Regions from separate parts of the Arthrobacter sp. TMS2-4 genome, predicted to be linked through region 2. Evidence: predicted binding sites of a transcription regulator. Region 2 holds the regulator's gene; each other region holds the start of a gene.
The links. Region 2 encodes HrcA, which represses chaperone genes, less so after heat shock. Its sites were predicted from a motif close to TTNGCACTCGNNNNNNNCGAGTGCNAA; they were not measured.
Positions count from the first base shown of each region.

Region 1: a site for HrcA is predicted at 1,461-1,487, ahead of groES (co-chaperone GroES). Genes of this name have one in related genera too.
Region 3: a site for HrcA is predicted at 1,794-1,820, ahead of groL (chaperonin GroEL). Genes of this name have one in related genera too.
Region 4: a site for HrcA is predicted at 1,594-1,620, ahead of ACX80F_RS04810 (Hsp20/alpha crystallin family protein). Genes of this name have one in related genera too.

Region 1 is NZ_JBTNDI010000001.1:189,289-192,984, forward strand. Features, by position in the region: gene ACX80F_RS00960 (ABC transporter permease) at 1-341, opposite strand, end outside; gene ACX80F_RS00965 (siderophore ABC transporter substrate-binding protein) at 373-1,317, opposite strand; gene groES (co-chaperone GroES) at 1,627-1,923, shown strand; gene groL (chaperonin GroEL) at 1,999-3,612, shown strand.
Region 2 is NZ_JBTNDI010000004.1:115,362-119,057, reverse strand. Features, by position in the region: gene ACX80F_RS07535 (16S rRNA (uracil(1498)-N(3))-methyltransferase) at 1-335, opposite strand, end outside; gene dnaJ (molecular chaperone DnaJ) at 338-1,471, opposite strand; gene hrcA (heat-inducible transcriptional repressor HrcA) at 1,590-2,603, opposite strand; gene ACX80F_RS07520 (DUF3097 family protein) at 2,775-3,638, shown strand.
Region 3 is NZ_JBTNDI010000008.1:7,348-11,043, forward strand. Features, by position in the region: gene ACX80F_RS11305 (uracil-DNA glycosylase) at 1-285, opposite strand, end outside; gene ACX80F_RS11310 (DUF3263 domain-containing protein) at 498-803, shown strand; gene ACX80F_RS11315 (LytR C-terminal domain-containing protein) at 846-1,463, shown strand; gene groL (chaperonin GroEL) at 1,979-3,613, shown strand.
Region 4 is NZ_JBTNDI010000002.1:368,631-372,326, forward strand. Features, by position in the region: gene ACX80F_RS04805 (HNH endonuclease) at 1-856, opposite strand, end outside; gene ACX80F_RS04810 (Hsp20/alpha crystallin family protein) at 1,668-1,883, shown strand; gene ACX80F_RS04815 (GNAT family N-acetyltransferase) at 1,880-2,464, shown strand; gene gatC (Asp-tRNA(Asn)/Glu-tRNA(Gln) amidotransferase subunit GatC) at 2,506-2,802, shown strand; gene gatA (Asp-tRNA(Asn)/Glu-tRNA(Gln) amidotransferase subunit GatA) at 2,806-3,696, shown strand, end outside.

The DNA of each region.
Region 1 (3,696 bases), on a different contig from region 2:
GTGGCCACGAGGATGCCCGCGGTGGCCGACTCGACCGTCCCCACGGTGGAGGGTTCCACGAACCGGTTCCGGGCCATGAGCTGCAGGATGAAGCCGGCGATGCTGAGGGCGACGCCGGCCAGGAGGACCGCCAGCGTGCGCGGCACCCGGCTGACGAGGAAGGTCTGCCGGACATCGGCGTCGCCGGCCAGTAGGTCCGCGGGCGAGACGTCGGAGACACCGACGAAGAGGCTGACGAGGGCGAGCAGCAGCACGGTCCCCCCGGCCAGCCACAGAGAGGCTGATCGGGAGGAACCGTGCTGCTGCGCCGGGCGCTGCGGCCGGAGTGCGGGTGCTGTCATGGAGGCGCCTGCGCGGGATGCGGTCGGCGGGTCAGGCCGCGACAGCCTCGCTGACGGCGGACACCATGGCGTCGAGGTTGTTCAGGCCGTAGCCGATCAGGTACCAGCTCGCGGAGTCGAGGTAGGTGATGGCCCCGTTCTTCGCGGCATCCGTCCCGTTCACGAGCTCGTTGTCGAGGACGGCCGCACCTGCCGCTCCCGCCTCACCGATGGCTGCGTCACGGTCGATCACGAACAGATGGGCGGGGTTGACCTCCGCGATGTACTCGAAGGAGACGGCCTCGCCGTGCGTGCCCTCACTCTTCACCTCGGCGGCGGGTTCGACGCCGAGCACGTCGTGGATCAGGCCGAACCGGGAGCCTGCGCCGTACGCGGTGACCTCGCCCGCGCTGGTCATCAGGACGAGGCCATTGCCCGCGGAGGCGGCAGCGTCCTTCGTCTCCGCTATCGCGGTGTCGAGGGCGGCGAGACGGTCGGCGGCCTCGTCCTCCACGTCGAAGATCCGCCCGAGCGACGTGGTGTTCTCCGTGAAGCTCGCCATCGGGTCGGCGGCGTCGACGCTCAGGTCGATGGTGGGAGCGATGTCGGAGAGCTCGTCGTAGGAATCGGCGACGCGGCCCGAGATGATGATCAGGTCGGGTGCGGCCGCGGCGATCGCCTCGAAGTCGGGTTCCTTCATGGATCCGATATTGGTGATGTCCCCGCCCTGGTAGGCCGAGAGCTGCTTCGGCAGGGTGCCCTGCGGGACGCCGTCCACCCGGACACCCAGCGCGTCGAGGGTGTCCAGGGCGCCGAGGTCGAAGGTGAAGACCTTCTGCGGATCCACCGGCACTTCGGTGGTTCCCTGCGCGTGCTCGACCGGCTGGGTCGAGGAGGCTGCAGGCTCGTCGGCAGCGTTGGAGGAGCCGCCGCACGCCGTCAGCGCGAGGGTGGCCGCGGCGGCAGCGGAGAGGACGGCAAGGCGCACGTGAGACATGGGAAGAACTCCGGAGGAAGGGCCGGGCGGGCCGGCGGCGAAGAGGTAAGGAAAGCCTTACCTGGGGAATCTAGGCGACACCCGACCTATTACGCAAACGAAGCATGACGTATTGGTCCGCGGCCGCAACTGGGTGGCATGGATTGGCACTCGCCTTGACCGAGTGCCAGCCCTTGCATACAGTCTGAGTTGGCACTCACTCATCGTGGGTGCTAATCCCGAGGGAAGCGTTCGCCGGCACCGCGACGACGGTTCACGCCCAGCCCGACGGCCCCCAGCCCATCTGGTACCGAACGCAAAGGAGAGCCCGTGTCGGTCTCTATCAAGCCGCTTGAGGATCGTATTGTTGTCCGCCCGCTCGAAGCCGAGCAGACCACTGCTTCCGGCCTCGTCATCCCGGACACGGCCAAGGAGAAGCCCCAGGAGGGCGAAGTCGTAGCTGTCGGACCCGGCCGCGTCGATGACAACGGCAACCGCGTTCCCGTCGACGTCGCCGAGGGTGACGTCGTCATCTACTCGAAGTACGGCGGAACCGAGATCAAGCAGGGCGGCCAGGAGTACCTCGTGCTCTCCGCCCGCGACGTCCTCGCGATCGTCGTCAAGTAACACCCCGTTTGGAGAAGCCCCGGCCCGAAGTGGCCGGGGTTTTTCTCGCTGCACAAGCCTGAAAGGAACCAATCAATGGCAAAGCAGTTGGAATTCAACGACGCCGCCCGCCGTGCCCTCGAGGCCGGCGTGGACAAGCTCGCGAACACCGTCAAGGTGACGCTGGGCCCCCGCGGACGCAACGTCGTGCTCGACAAGAAGTGGGGCGCCCCCACCATCACGAACGACGGCGTCACGATCGCCCGCGAGGTCGAACTCGACGACCCGTACGAGAACCTCGGCGCCCAGCTCGCCAAGGAGGTCGCCACCAAGACGAACGACGTCGCCGGTGATGGCACGACCACCGCCACGGTCCTCGCTCAGGCACTCGTCAAGGAAGGCCTCCGCAACGTCGCCGCCGGCGCCGCCCCGGGGCAGCTCAAGCACGGCATCGAGGTGTCGGTCCAGGCCGTCGCCAAGCGCCTGCTCGAGAACGCCCGCGAGGTCGTCGGTCAGCAGACCGCCGACGTCGCATCCATCTCCGCGCAGAGCACCGAGGTCGGCGACCTCCTCGCCGAGGCCTTCGACAAGGTCGGCAAGGATGGTGTGATCACCATCGAGGAGTCCTCCACCACGCAGACCGAGCTGGTCCTCACGGAGGGCATGCAGTTCGACAAGGGTTATCTCTCGCCGTACTTCGTGACCGACGCCGAGCGCCAGGAAGCCGTCCTCGAGGACGCGCTCATCCTCATCAACTCCGGCAAGATCTCCTCGCTGGCGGAATTCCTTCCGCTGCTCGAGAAGGCCCTGCAGGCCGGCAAGCCGCTGTTCATCATCGCCGAGGACATCGAGGGCGAGGCCCTCTCCACGCTGGTGGTCAACAAGATCCGCGGCACCCTGAACGTCGTCGCCGTCAAGGCTCCCGGCTTCGGTGACCGCCGCAAGGCCATGATGCAGGACATCGCCACCCTCACAGGTGCGCAGGTCGTCTCCCCGGACCTCGGCCTCAAGCTGGACCAGGTAGGCCTCGAGGTGCTCGGCTCCGCACGCCGGATCACCGTCACCAAGGACGCCACCACCATCGTCGACGGCACCGGCAGCGAGTCCGACGTCGCCGACCGCGTGGCGCAGATCCGCGCCGAGGTCGAGCGCACCGACTCCGACTGGGACCGCGAGAAGCTCCAGGAGCGCCTCGCGAAGCTCGCCGGCGGGATCGGCGTCATCAAGGTCGGCGCCGCCACCGAGGTGGAACTCAAGGAGAAGAAGCACCGCATCGAGGACGCCGTGTCCTCGACGCGTGCCGCCCTCGAAGAGGGCATCGTCGCCGGCGGCGGATCCGCGCTGGTCCACGCCGGCAAGGCCCTGGACACCGATTCCGACGTCCTCGCGCTCGAGGGCGACGCGGCCACCGCCGTCGGCCTCGTCCGCCGTGCGCTCGCCCAGCCGCTGCGCTGGATCGCCGAGAACGCCGGCCACGAGGGCTACGTCGTCGTCGCGAAGGTCTCGGACCTCGAAGCCGGCCACGGCTTCAACGCCGTCACCGGCGAGTACGAGAACCTCATCGACGCCGGCATCATCGACCCGGTCAAGGTGACGCGCTCGGCCCTTCAGAACGCGGCCTCGATCGCGGCCCTGGTGCTCACCACGGAAACCCTCGTGGTCGAGAAGCCCGAGGAGTCCGAGTCCGAGGGCCACGGCCACTCGCACTAGGAACTCTCAGCACCACACAGCAGCACCCCGGGTCCATGGAGCCGGGGTGCTGCTGTGTCCGGGCCCTTCGTGCCGGGCGGCACT
Region 2 (3,696 bases):
GGCACGACGGCGTCGATCCCGAGTTCGGTCGCCGCCTCCACGGCCTGTTCGTCCCGGCCGCCCTTCGCCAGGGCCTGGACGAGGACCAGGCGGTGCCGTGGCGCAGGCTCCTGGCCGGCGGCCTCCACCGTGACCTCGACCGTGCTGGTCCCGACAGCGGTGATGACGCCGCCGATCCGGTAGCCGGCGCCGTCGGAGACGTCGAGGCGCTCGCCCTCCCCGAGGCGGCGGACGGTCGCGGCATGGCGCCCCTCGTCACCTCCGAGCACGAACGTGCTGCCGGGGGCCGCTGCACGGACCGCCTCGCCCGGCCCGAAGAACAGGGGACGCGTCATGATCAGCGGTTTCCGAGCCGCTCCCGCAGGCGCGCGAAGACGCCCGAGCCGCTGCTGGCCAGCTGGCCGTCGGTGTACTCCTCGTTGCGCAGCTCGGCCAGCTTGCGCAGGAGCTCCTCCTGCTGCGGGTCTACGTTGCGTGGGGTCTCGACATTGAGGTGGACCCGCAGGTCCCCCCTGCCCTGGCTCCGCAGGTGCGTGACGCCGAGGCCCCGAAGGGTCACGATCTCGCCCGACTGCGTCCCGGGCTTGATGTCGAGTTCCTGGTCACCGTCGTAGGTGTCGAGGTGCACGGTGGTGCCGAGCGCTGCCGCGGTCATGGGAACACTGAGCGTCACGTGCAGGTCGTCGCCGTCCCGCAGGAAGGTGGAGTCGGTGGCGACGCGGATCTCGACGTACAGGTCGCCCTGGGGGCCGCCGGCCGTGCCGGCCTCGCCCTGTCCCGCGAGCTGGATGCGCGTGCCGGTGCCGACGCCGGCGGGGACCTTGATGGTCAGGGTGCGGCGGGCACGGACCCGGCCTTCACCGCTGCACTCGTGGCAGGGGCTGGGGATGACGGTGCCGTAGCCCTGGCACGTGCCGCAGGGAGCGCTCGTCATGACCTGGCCGAGGATCGAGCGCACGGCCCGCTGGACCTGGCCCGAGCCGCCGCAGATGTCGCAGGTCCGGGGCGAGGTGCCGGGCTGGCAGCAGCTGCCGTCGCAGGAGGGGCACATCTCCGCGGTGTCCACCTCGATCTTCTTGTTGGTGCCGAAGACCGCGTCCTTCAGGTCGATGCGCACGTTGATGAGCGCGTCCTGTCCCCGGCGCGTCCGCGAGGGGGCGCCGGACTGCTGGCCGCCGCCACCGCCGAAGAAGGTCTCGAAGATGTCCTGGAAGGCGAAGCCCGAGCCCGAGTAGCCCCCGCCGTAGCCGCTGTCGGTCCCGTTCTCGTTGCCGGTGGTGTCGTAGACCCGCCGCTTCTGGGGGTCGGACAGGACCTCGTAGGCGTGGCTGACGCGCTTGAACTCCTCGGACGCATCCGGGCCCGGGTTCACGTCGGGGTGGAGCTTCCGGGCGAGCTTGCGGTACGCCTTCTTGATTTCCTCCCCGGTCGCACCCTGCGCTACACCGAGGACTTCATAGTGATTACTCACTCCTGCACATCACTTCCTGTTGAACGTTCTGTCGTCTGCTCGCCGGCGATACCGGCGGAAAGGCCATGGTTGGCCCTGGGCGGCCGTCGACAACCCAGAACCGCGGCCCGCTGCCCCGTTATTCCTCGAGGATCCTCGAGAGGTAGCGGGCGACGGCGCGTACGGCCGCCATCGTCGTCGGATAGTCCATGCGGGTGGGGCCGAGGATCCCGAGCTTCGCTCCGGCGTCCGGTCCGTACCCCGTGGCAACCACGGAGGCCTCCGACAGCCCTCCGTAGGGGTTCTCGCTCCCGATCCGCACCGAGATCCCGCGGGCGTCGTATTCCATCTCCGACAGCAGCCGGAGCATGACCACCTGCTCCTCCAGCGCCTCCAGGACGGGGCCGATGCTCAGCGGGAAGTCCCCGGTCGAGCGGGCCAGGTTGGCCGTCCCGGCGAGCAGGATGCGGTCGTCCCGCCCGAGCCCGGCAAGCTGCTCGAGCGCCTTCACGATGGTACCCCCGTGGGCTCGAAGCCCCGGAGGGAGCTGGGAGAGGGCCACGGCGAGCCCGCCCGGCAGCGCCGTGAGCTTCAATCCCGCCACGGCGGACAGGATGCGCTGCTTCAGCTCCGCCAGCTCGGACTCCTCGATGTCCTCGGAGGTCCGCACGATGCGCTGCTGGACCGCGCCGTTGGTCGCGATCAGGACCACGAGGACCTGCTGCGGCGCCAGCAGCACGCATTCGATGTGCCGGACGGACGCCCCACCGACGCGGGGGAACTGGACGACGGCCACCTGGTGGGTGATCTGCGCCAGCAGCCTCACAGTGCGGTCCATGACGTCGTCGAGGTCCTCGGCACCTTCCAGGAGAGTCTGGATGGCCTTCTTCTCCGGCGCCGACAAGGGTTTCACCTCGGAGATGCGGTCCACGAACAGGCGGTAGCCCTTGTCGGTCGGGATGCGTCCCGAGCTCGTGTGGGGAGCTGCGATCAGGCCCTCCTCCTCGAGGACGGCCATGTCGTTGCGGATGGTGGCCGAGGACACCCCCAGCCGGTGTCGGTCCACCAGGGCCTTGGACCCGACCGGCTCCCGGGAATGGACGTAGTCCTCGACGATGGCCCGGAGCACCTCCAGGCGTCGCGGTTCACTCACTCCTGTGTCACCTCCGGATCCGTTCCTCTGGGCACGCGCCGCGGGCGGCTGCCGGCGGTTAGCACTCGACACACCCAAGTGCCAAGTCTAGTACGTCCGCTTCGATTGTTAGCATTGGGATCCCGGGCTGCGGCAGACCGCCGGAGCCCCCGCGGGAAGGACGGACCCGGGATGGACTACGGCTGGGGTGCCCACGACATATCGGCTCCGAAGCGGGTGGAACTCCCGGATGTCCCCGTGCAGAAGGATCTGGTCCTCGAAGACGTGCAGAGCGGGTTCGTGGGCGCGGTGATCCGGGTGGAGAAATCGGGCGGGCTCCACGTGATGGTGCTCGAGGACCGGCGCGGCAAGACGCGGACGTTCAGGCTCGGCCACGGCTTCCTCCTCGACGGCCGCCCGATCCACGTCGTCGCGCCCGTGCCGGCCGCCGCCCCTGCCGCCAGGACTGCCGCCACCCGCACCGCTTCCGGATCCGTGCGGGTGGAGAACGCGCGGGCGAGGACTGCCCGCGCGAGCAGGATCTGGGTGGAGGGTCAGCACGACGCCGAACTCGTCGAGAAGGTGTGGGGCGACGATCTCCGCCTGGAGGGAATCGTCGTCGAGCCGCTGCACGGCGTGGACGACCTCGAGGGCGCCATCCGCGCCTTCGGTCCCGGACCGCAGCGCAGGCTCGGCATCCTCGTCGACCATCTGCTCCCGGGCACCAAGGAGTCCCGGATCGCCCAGCAGGCCATGACTGCCCCCGGGGCCCGCGGCAACGTCCTGATCGTCGGCCACCCGTATGTGGACGTCTGGCAGGCCGTGAAGCCGGCGGCGCTGGGCCTGACGGCCTGGCCCGTCGTACCCCGCGGCCAGAACTGGAAGACGGGCATCCTGGCCGGTCTCGGCTGGCCGCACCACGACCAGGCGGCCGTGGCCAACGGCTGGAAGCGCATCCTCGGCCGGGTCGGCAGCTACGCGGATCTGGAACCGTCGCTGCTGGGCCGCGTCGAGGAAGTGATCGACTTCCTCACCGCAGCCCCTGACCGTCCCTGAGCCGGGCGGTGCCGGTCACCACGTATCCTAGGAACACTCCGAGCAAAGTTCCACGACA
Region 3 (3,696 bases), on a different contig from region 2:
CGGCCGGGTCCGCGGATCGACGGCGAAGCTGAGCCCCACGGCGTGACCGACGGTCGGGTACGGGTCCTGCCCCACGATGACCACCCGCACGCTGTCCAGCGGAGTGACGAAGGCGCGAAGGATCAATGCCGCGTCCGGCAGGACCCGACGCCCGCCGTCGAGCTCCTCCGTGAGGGACGCCGCGAGGCGGTGGAGGACCGGCTCCACCGGTTCGAGCGCTTCCGCCCAGTCGGCGGACACGAGGTCCCCGATACGGGCGGGAGCAGCGAAGGGGAAGGCGGACATCCCCGGCGCCTGCGGGCCGTCGTTCCCCGGGCCGGTGGTATCGGCGCCGCCACCGGCAGGGTGGTCCGGAAGGTCGAACAGGGTGGGGTCGGCGGGAGTCATGACCCCATTCTCGCCCGGGCGGCCGGACCGTGCCGGTCGAATGACAGTGGTGTCATTCCCTACTACCATGGAGTGACAGTTGTGCCCGCTGAAGGAAGGCGACAGGGGAGATGGCCGAGCCACAGCGGCATTCGGACGACGCGACGTCCGGGACGGACGACCGGCTGGCCCTGGGCGACCGCGAGCAGCGGATGCTCGCCCTCGAACGCGAATGGTGGAAGTACTCCGGCGCCAAGGAACAGGCGATCCGCGATCTCTTCAGCATGTCGGCCACCCACTACTACCAGGCGCTCAACGCCCTCATCGACACCGAAGCGGCCCTCGCGCACGACCCGATGCTCGTCAAGAGGCTGCGACGCCTCCGGTCCACCCGGCAGAAGGCACGCTCGGCCCGCCGGCTCGGCGCGGACATCTAGTACGTCCCGCCATCTCCGACGAGCGAAGGACCACCCACGCCCATGACTGATCACCCGCGGGACGAATTCGACCGCGTCCCCGCATCGTCCGCACGCCAGGGGGTCCACCGCGAGCGGCTCGTCCCGGCACGGTCGAGCGGCCTCGGACTCAAGATCACCGTCGTGGTCCTGGCCCTCCTGATCGGTCTGGGTGCGTTGTTCCTCCTTCCCCGCCTCGGCCTCACGGGAGGGAGCGACGCAGTGACGCCGTCGTCAAGCCCCGCGGTCTCCGCGACGGAGGGCCGAGAGGCGACGACGGAGCCTTCGGGTACAGCCTCCGCCGGTCCGACGGGCGAGCCGAGCGGGACGGCGACCGCCGGAGCGTCCGCCGATCCGGCGGGGACGGCGGACCGGGCCCAGACCGTCAACGTCCTCAACGGCACGGGCTCGCCGGGACTGGCGACGGTGGCGGCAGGGCGGCTTGCCTCGGCCGGTTGGACGTCGGCTCTCCCCGGGAACTGGGCGGGTGCCCCCGTGGACGCTTCCGTCGTCTTCTACAACGGCGAGGATCAGCGAGCCGACGCGGAAGCCGTGGCCGAGGACCTCGACATCACGAATCTCGTCGAGAGCACCGATGTCTCGCCCGCGATCTCCGTGGTCCTCGGCCCCGGGTATCAGTAGCGATAGCGCCTCCGGCCCCGGTCCGGCGTTCTGCAGGGCCGGGGCGACAGGGTTGGTGGCCCCGCCGCCCCTCAGGGCGAACCCTCTGCGGTGCCTTCTGCTGGACCCGCAGTGAGACGCATCATGAGTCGACCGCCTGATGATGCGCCCGGGCCACGGGGCAAAGTCCCCTGACGCCCTCCGCTCGGGTGGCCGTCCGCACAGGTGCCCGTCGGACGCCCGTGATGCGGGTCCGGTCCCGGGGCTGTCCGCAGACGCAGCGGGTGAATCGAGCACCACCGGGCGGCCCGGGCGGGTTGCACTCATAGGGTGGGAGTGCTAATTATTGAGTTAGCACTCGCGCGCGCAGACTGCTAAGACTGTGCGTGGCGCGTGAAGCAGGCAAACCTCTGTGGTGGGGGCGGGGCAGGAGCGTGAAAGAGATCGTTCCGGCGTCGCCCGGCCGTCGCGGGCACCACACGCAGGCAAGCATTCACATGCTGAAATGCAACCGTCCCGAAAGGACCTAAGCCGTTATGGCCAAGATCATTTCTTTTGATGAAGAGGCCCGCCGCGGCCTCGAGCGGGGCCTCAACATCCTCGCTGACGCCGTCAAGGTGACCCTCGGCCCCCGTGGCCGCAATGTCGTGCTCGAGAAGAAATGGGGTGCCCCCACCATCACGAACGACGGCGTGTCCATCGCCAAGGAGATCGAACTCGACGATCCGTTCGAGAAGATCGGCGCGGAGCTCGTCAAGGAGGTCGCCAAGAAGACGGACGACGTCGCAGGCGACGGAACCACCACCGCTACCGTGCTCGCCCAGGCCCTGGTCAAGGAAGGCCTGCGCAACGTCGCGGCCGGTGCCGACCCCCTGAGCCTCAAGCGCGGCATCGAGAAGGCCGTGCAGGCCGTCACCGAGGAGCTGCTCGCTTCCGCCAAGGAGATCGAGACCAAGGAGCAGATCGCTGCCACGGCCTCCATCTCGGCCGGCGACAACGAGATCGGCGCCCTGATCGCCGAAGCCCTCGACAAGGTGGGCAAGGAAGGCGTCATCACCGTCGAGGAGTCCAACACCTTCGGGCTGGAGCTCGAACTCACCGAGGGCATGCGCTTCGACAAGGGCTACATCTCGGGCTACTTCGTCACTGACGCTGAGCGCCAGGAGACGGTCCTCGAGGATCCCTACATCCTCATCGTGAACTCGAAGATCAGCAACGTGAAGGATCTCGTCGCCGTCCTCGAGAAGGTCATGCAGTCGGGCAAGCCGCTGCTCATCATCGCCGAGGACATCGAGGGCGAAGCCCTCGCTACCCTCGTCGTCAACAAGATCCGCGGCACCTTCAAGTCCGTCGCCGTCAAGGCTCCGGGCTTCGGTGACCGTCGCAAGGCGCAGCTCGCCGACATCGCCATCCTCACCGGTGGTCAGGTCATCGCAGAGGAGGTCGGCCTCAAGCTCGAGACCGCCACCCTCGACCTGCTCGGCACGGCCCGCAAGGTCGTCGTCACCAAGGACGAGACCACCATCGTCGAGGGTGCCGGCGACGCCGACGCCATCGCCGGGCGCGTGGCCCAGATCCGTGCCGAGATCGACAACTCCGACTCCGACTACGACCGCGAGAAGCTGCAGGAGCGCCTGGCCAAGCTGGCCGGCGGCGTTGCAGTCATCAAGGCCGGCGCCGCAACGGAGGTCGAGCTCAAGGAGCGCAAGCACCGCATCGAGGACGCCGTCCGCAACGCGAAGGCGGCCGTCGAGGAAGGCATCGTCGCCGGTGGTGGCGTGGCCCTCATCCAGGCCGGCGCCAAGGCGTTCGCGAACCTCAAGCTCACGGGCGACGAGGCGACGGGCGCGAACATCGTCCGCGTCGCCATCGACGCACCGCTCAAGCAGATCGCCTTCAACGCGGGCCTCGAGCCCGGCGTCGTCGTCGACAAGGTCCGCGGCCTGCCCGCCGGCCACGGCCTGAACGCGGCCACCGGCGAGTACGAGGACCTCCTCGCCGCCGGAGTCAACGACCCCGTGAAGGTCACCCGCTCGGCCCTGCAGAACGCGGCGTCGATCGCTGGCCTGTTCCTCACCACCGAGGCCGTCGTGGCCGACAAGCCGGAGAAGGCAGCACCTGCCGGCGGCGGCGACGACATGGGCGGCATGGGCGGTATGGGCGGCTTCTAGTCCCCACCGCCTGCGCGGAACCCGCGCAGAGCACGCACACAGGGCGGCATTCCCGGACACGGGAGTGCCGCCCTCTGCATGCC
Region 4 (3,696 bases), on a different contig from region 2:
GGTCGGTCATGATCAGCTGCACCTCGATCCGGGAGAACCCGCCCGGGGTGCCGGTGGTGCGTTCGACGAGGGCGTCGGCCATGAGCTGGCCCCGGCTGCGGGAATCACCCTTGGCGCGTTGGGTGTCGGCGTGCCGGGTGAGCTCCGCGTGCACCGCCACCCCCTGCGCGACCGGGAGCAGGGCGGTCAAGTAGGTCATGGTGTCCGGGGCCGGGCGCAGACTCACGTGCCGGTCCGCCGCCGCCCGGCTCGCCCGCTCGGTCACAGACCTCGGGTCCCGCCGGTACGCCGCCGCCCGCACCGCGGCGACGAGCCGTCGGTCCCCGGCGCCGTCGAACGTGCCCGCATCCGCTGCCACCTCGTCGTCGACCGCGCACCGGTCCGCCGCGGACAGGCACGCCGTCTCCCGGACCATGAGGGTCGCCCGCCACTCATTCACCTGGCCCGCCTCCAGGGCTGCCATTGTGTGGGGCATCTCCGTCACCAGCGCCCGGGCCAGGCCGAGCAGCCGGCCACCGCGTGCTGGGGACTCGCGGCGGGCCAGGGCGAGCTGCGCGGCCACCCCGCGACCCTGCTCAACGGCAGGGACACCGGCCGCGGCATCGCACTGACGCCGGACCAGATCGAACGCCACCGCGGCCCGCGCCTGCCGACCCGCGATCGCCGACTTCAACTCCTCCAGGGCACGCACCTCATCGATCAACGAAGCACCATCCGCCGACATGGGCAGGGAGCCCATCGCGTCGATCAGATCCCCCACCCAGCCAACACTCACGCGACCGGCCGGAACCGCACCCGACCCGGCAGAACCACCGATATCGGCGGTTTCGGGAGGAGCGTTCCGGCTGCTGTCCATACTGAATTCTCCCAACCACCACCGACATTATTGGGGTCGTCGCGGCCAGTCGCTGCACGGGAAATCTCCGTGGATTGCAGCTGGGGAAGCTCGTCCGACCATGCATTCCGCCGGCGCTGTGGTGAGCGCCGGATGCCGTCGATCGAGTGAGTAAGGACGCGACGAACGAACGGCGCCTTTCGACCTCCGATCGCGAGGACACAAGCTTCCGCCGGGACGCGCCGGATCACCTCGGAGGCGTGATCCCCAGCCGGGCGATCCGGCGGTAGATGGTCGCGCGGCTGATGCCGAGCTCCCGCCGCGGCGGCAGTCACCGTGGCCCCCGGCTGCGCCAGGCATCAAACGATCTCGTCGCGTTCGAGCGTCTCGATCCGGCTCAGGTGCGTGCCGCACCGCCCCAGGGTGTGGGCGGGCAGATGCCGCACGTCGATCCGCGGGGGTCCCGGCGGCGGGTTCCAGGCCGTCGCGCCGCAGTCGGAACACGCCAACTCTGGGGCCCTGCTTCTGACGTCGGCCCTGCGACGGCCCGAGCATCAGGGCCGTGGCGTTCCCGGCCGCCGACTGCGCGAGGGCCAGCAACCACTCGGCGGACGCATCGGACCAGGTGGTGATGTTGACGCACCCCTTGAGGGTCCCGCTGGCCGGGTCGAAGACGGGTGCTGTAATGCTCCTGCGCGCACCAGGGCCGGGGAACGGTCGGCCAGCGCCAGCCCCATCCCGTTGGTCCCGGCGTCGCGCTCGGAGTAGGTGAAACCGGGGGCCAGGTGCACCCGGTCGAGCGCCCGCAGCATCGGGCTTCCGGCGTGACATCGTGCTCCCCGACGGCGTGAAGGACGAGGACATCCGGGCGAGCTACACCGACGGCGTCCTGGACGTCAGGACGCCGCTTCCGGATGATGCAACGCGCTGCCGGCCCTCCCAGGAAGCTCCCCATCAGGCGGGGCTGACCAGCACCATCAGCAGGGCCGGCGCCCGCCGGGACGACGGCGTCCCGGCGGTGTCGCCGCGTGGCAAAATGAGGCCGTGACCACCGCACCCTCCGACGCCCGCATCACCGTCCGGCCCGTCCAGCCCGAGGACTACGACGACGTCCGCCGCATCACGCGCGGCGCGTACCTCGACGCCGGGTACTTCACCGACGAGGCGCACCCGTACATGGCGGTCCTGGCCGATATCGAGCACCGCGCCGAGCACGCCGAGGTCTGGGTGGCCGAGCGCGACGGCGTCATCGTCGGGTCGGTCGCCCTCACGTTCGCTGGCCAGCGGTACACCGACATCGCCGTCGAAGGTGAGCTGGAGTTCCGGATGCTCGCGGTCGATCCGGCCGTGCAGCGCGGCGGCGTGGGCCGCGCCATGGTGGAGCGCATCATCGAGCACGCCCGCACCCTCCCCGGCATCGAGGCCGTGAGCCTGACGAGCGGCTCCGACATGGTGCGGGCGCACCGCCTCTACGAGTCGATGGGCTTCGTCCGCGTTCCGGGCCGTGACTGGGAGGTCCCGAACGAGGACATCCTGCTCTGGGTCTTCCGCCTGCCGTTGGAGGCGCACGCTGCGCCGTCGTCGGACGCCGCCCCCGCTGGTGCCGGGCGCCGCACGCGCCAGCACTAGACTGGAGGCAGATACCCACCTCCGACTTCCAGGGGAGATCCATGGCCGAGATCAACCGGGACGACGTCGCGCACCTTGCGCGGCTCGCCCACATCGATATGACCGACGACGAGCTCGACCGCATGGCCGGGGAACTCGCGGTGATCGTCGATTCCATCAAGAGTGTGAGCGAGGTCGCCGGCGACGACGTCCCCGCAACGAGCCACCCGATCCCGCTGAGCAACGTGTTCCGCGACGACGTCGTGGGGGAGACCCTCAGCAACGAGGAGGCCCTCCTCGGCGCTCCCGACAACGCCGACGGCCGCTTCAAGGTCCCTGCAATCCTGGACGGGGAGTAACCCATGACAGACCTGATCCACCTCTCCGCCGACGCCCTCTCGCAGAAGCTCGCCGCGAAGGAGGTCTCCGCCGTCGAGGCGACGCAGGCCTACCTGGACCGCATCGAGGCCGTGGACGGCGCCATCAACGCGTTCCTGCACGTCAACACCGACGAGGCGTTGCTCGTCGCCGCCGGGGTCGACAAGGCCCGCACCGACGGCGATACCCTTCACCCGCTCGCCGGCGTCCCGATCGCCGTGAAGGACCTGATCGTCACCAAGGGCCAGCCGACCACGGCCGGGTCGAAGATCCTCGAGGGCTGGCAGAGCCCGTACGACGCCACCGTGGTCCGCAGGCTCCGCGCCGCGCGGATGCCGATCCTGGGCAAGACGAATCTCGACGAGTTCGCGATGGGCTCCTCCACCGAGCACTCCGCGTTCGGACCCACGCGCAACCCCTGGGATCTTGACCGCATCCCCGGCGGGTCCGGCGGCGGGTCCGCGGCCGCCGTCGCCGCGTTCGAGGCACCCCTTGCGCTCGGCACCGACACCGGCGGCTCCATCCGCCAGCCGGGCGCCGTCACCGGCACCGTCGGCGTGAAGCCGACCTACGGTGGTGTCTCCCGCTACGGCGCGATCGCCATGGCCTCCTCGCTCGACCAGATCGGTCCCGTGTCCCGCACCGTCCTCGACAGCGCACTGCTGCACGAGGTCATCGGCGGGCACGACCCCCACGACTCGACGTCGCTGACCGACCCGGTCGGCGCCCTGGTCGAGGCCGCCCGCCTCGGCCAGGTCGAGGGCATGCGCATCGGCGTCATCAAGGAGCTCCAGGGCGAGGGCTACCAGGCCGGCGTCCTCACGCGCTTCCACGAGTCGCTCGAACTGCTGCGCTCGGCGGGCGCCGAGATCGTC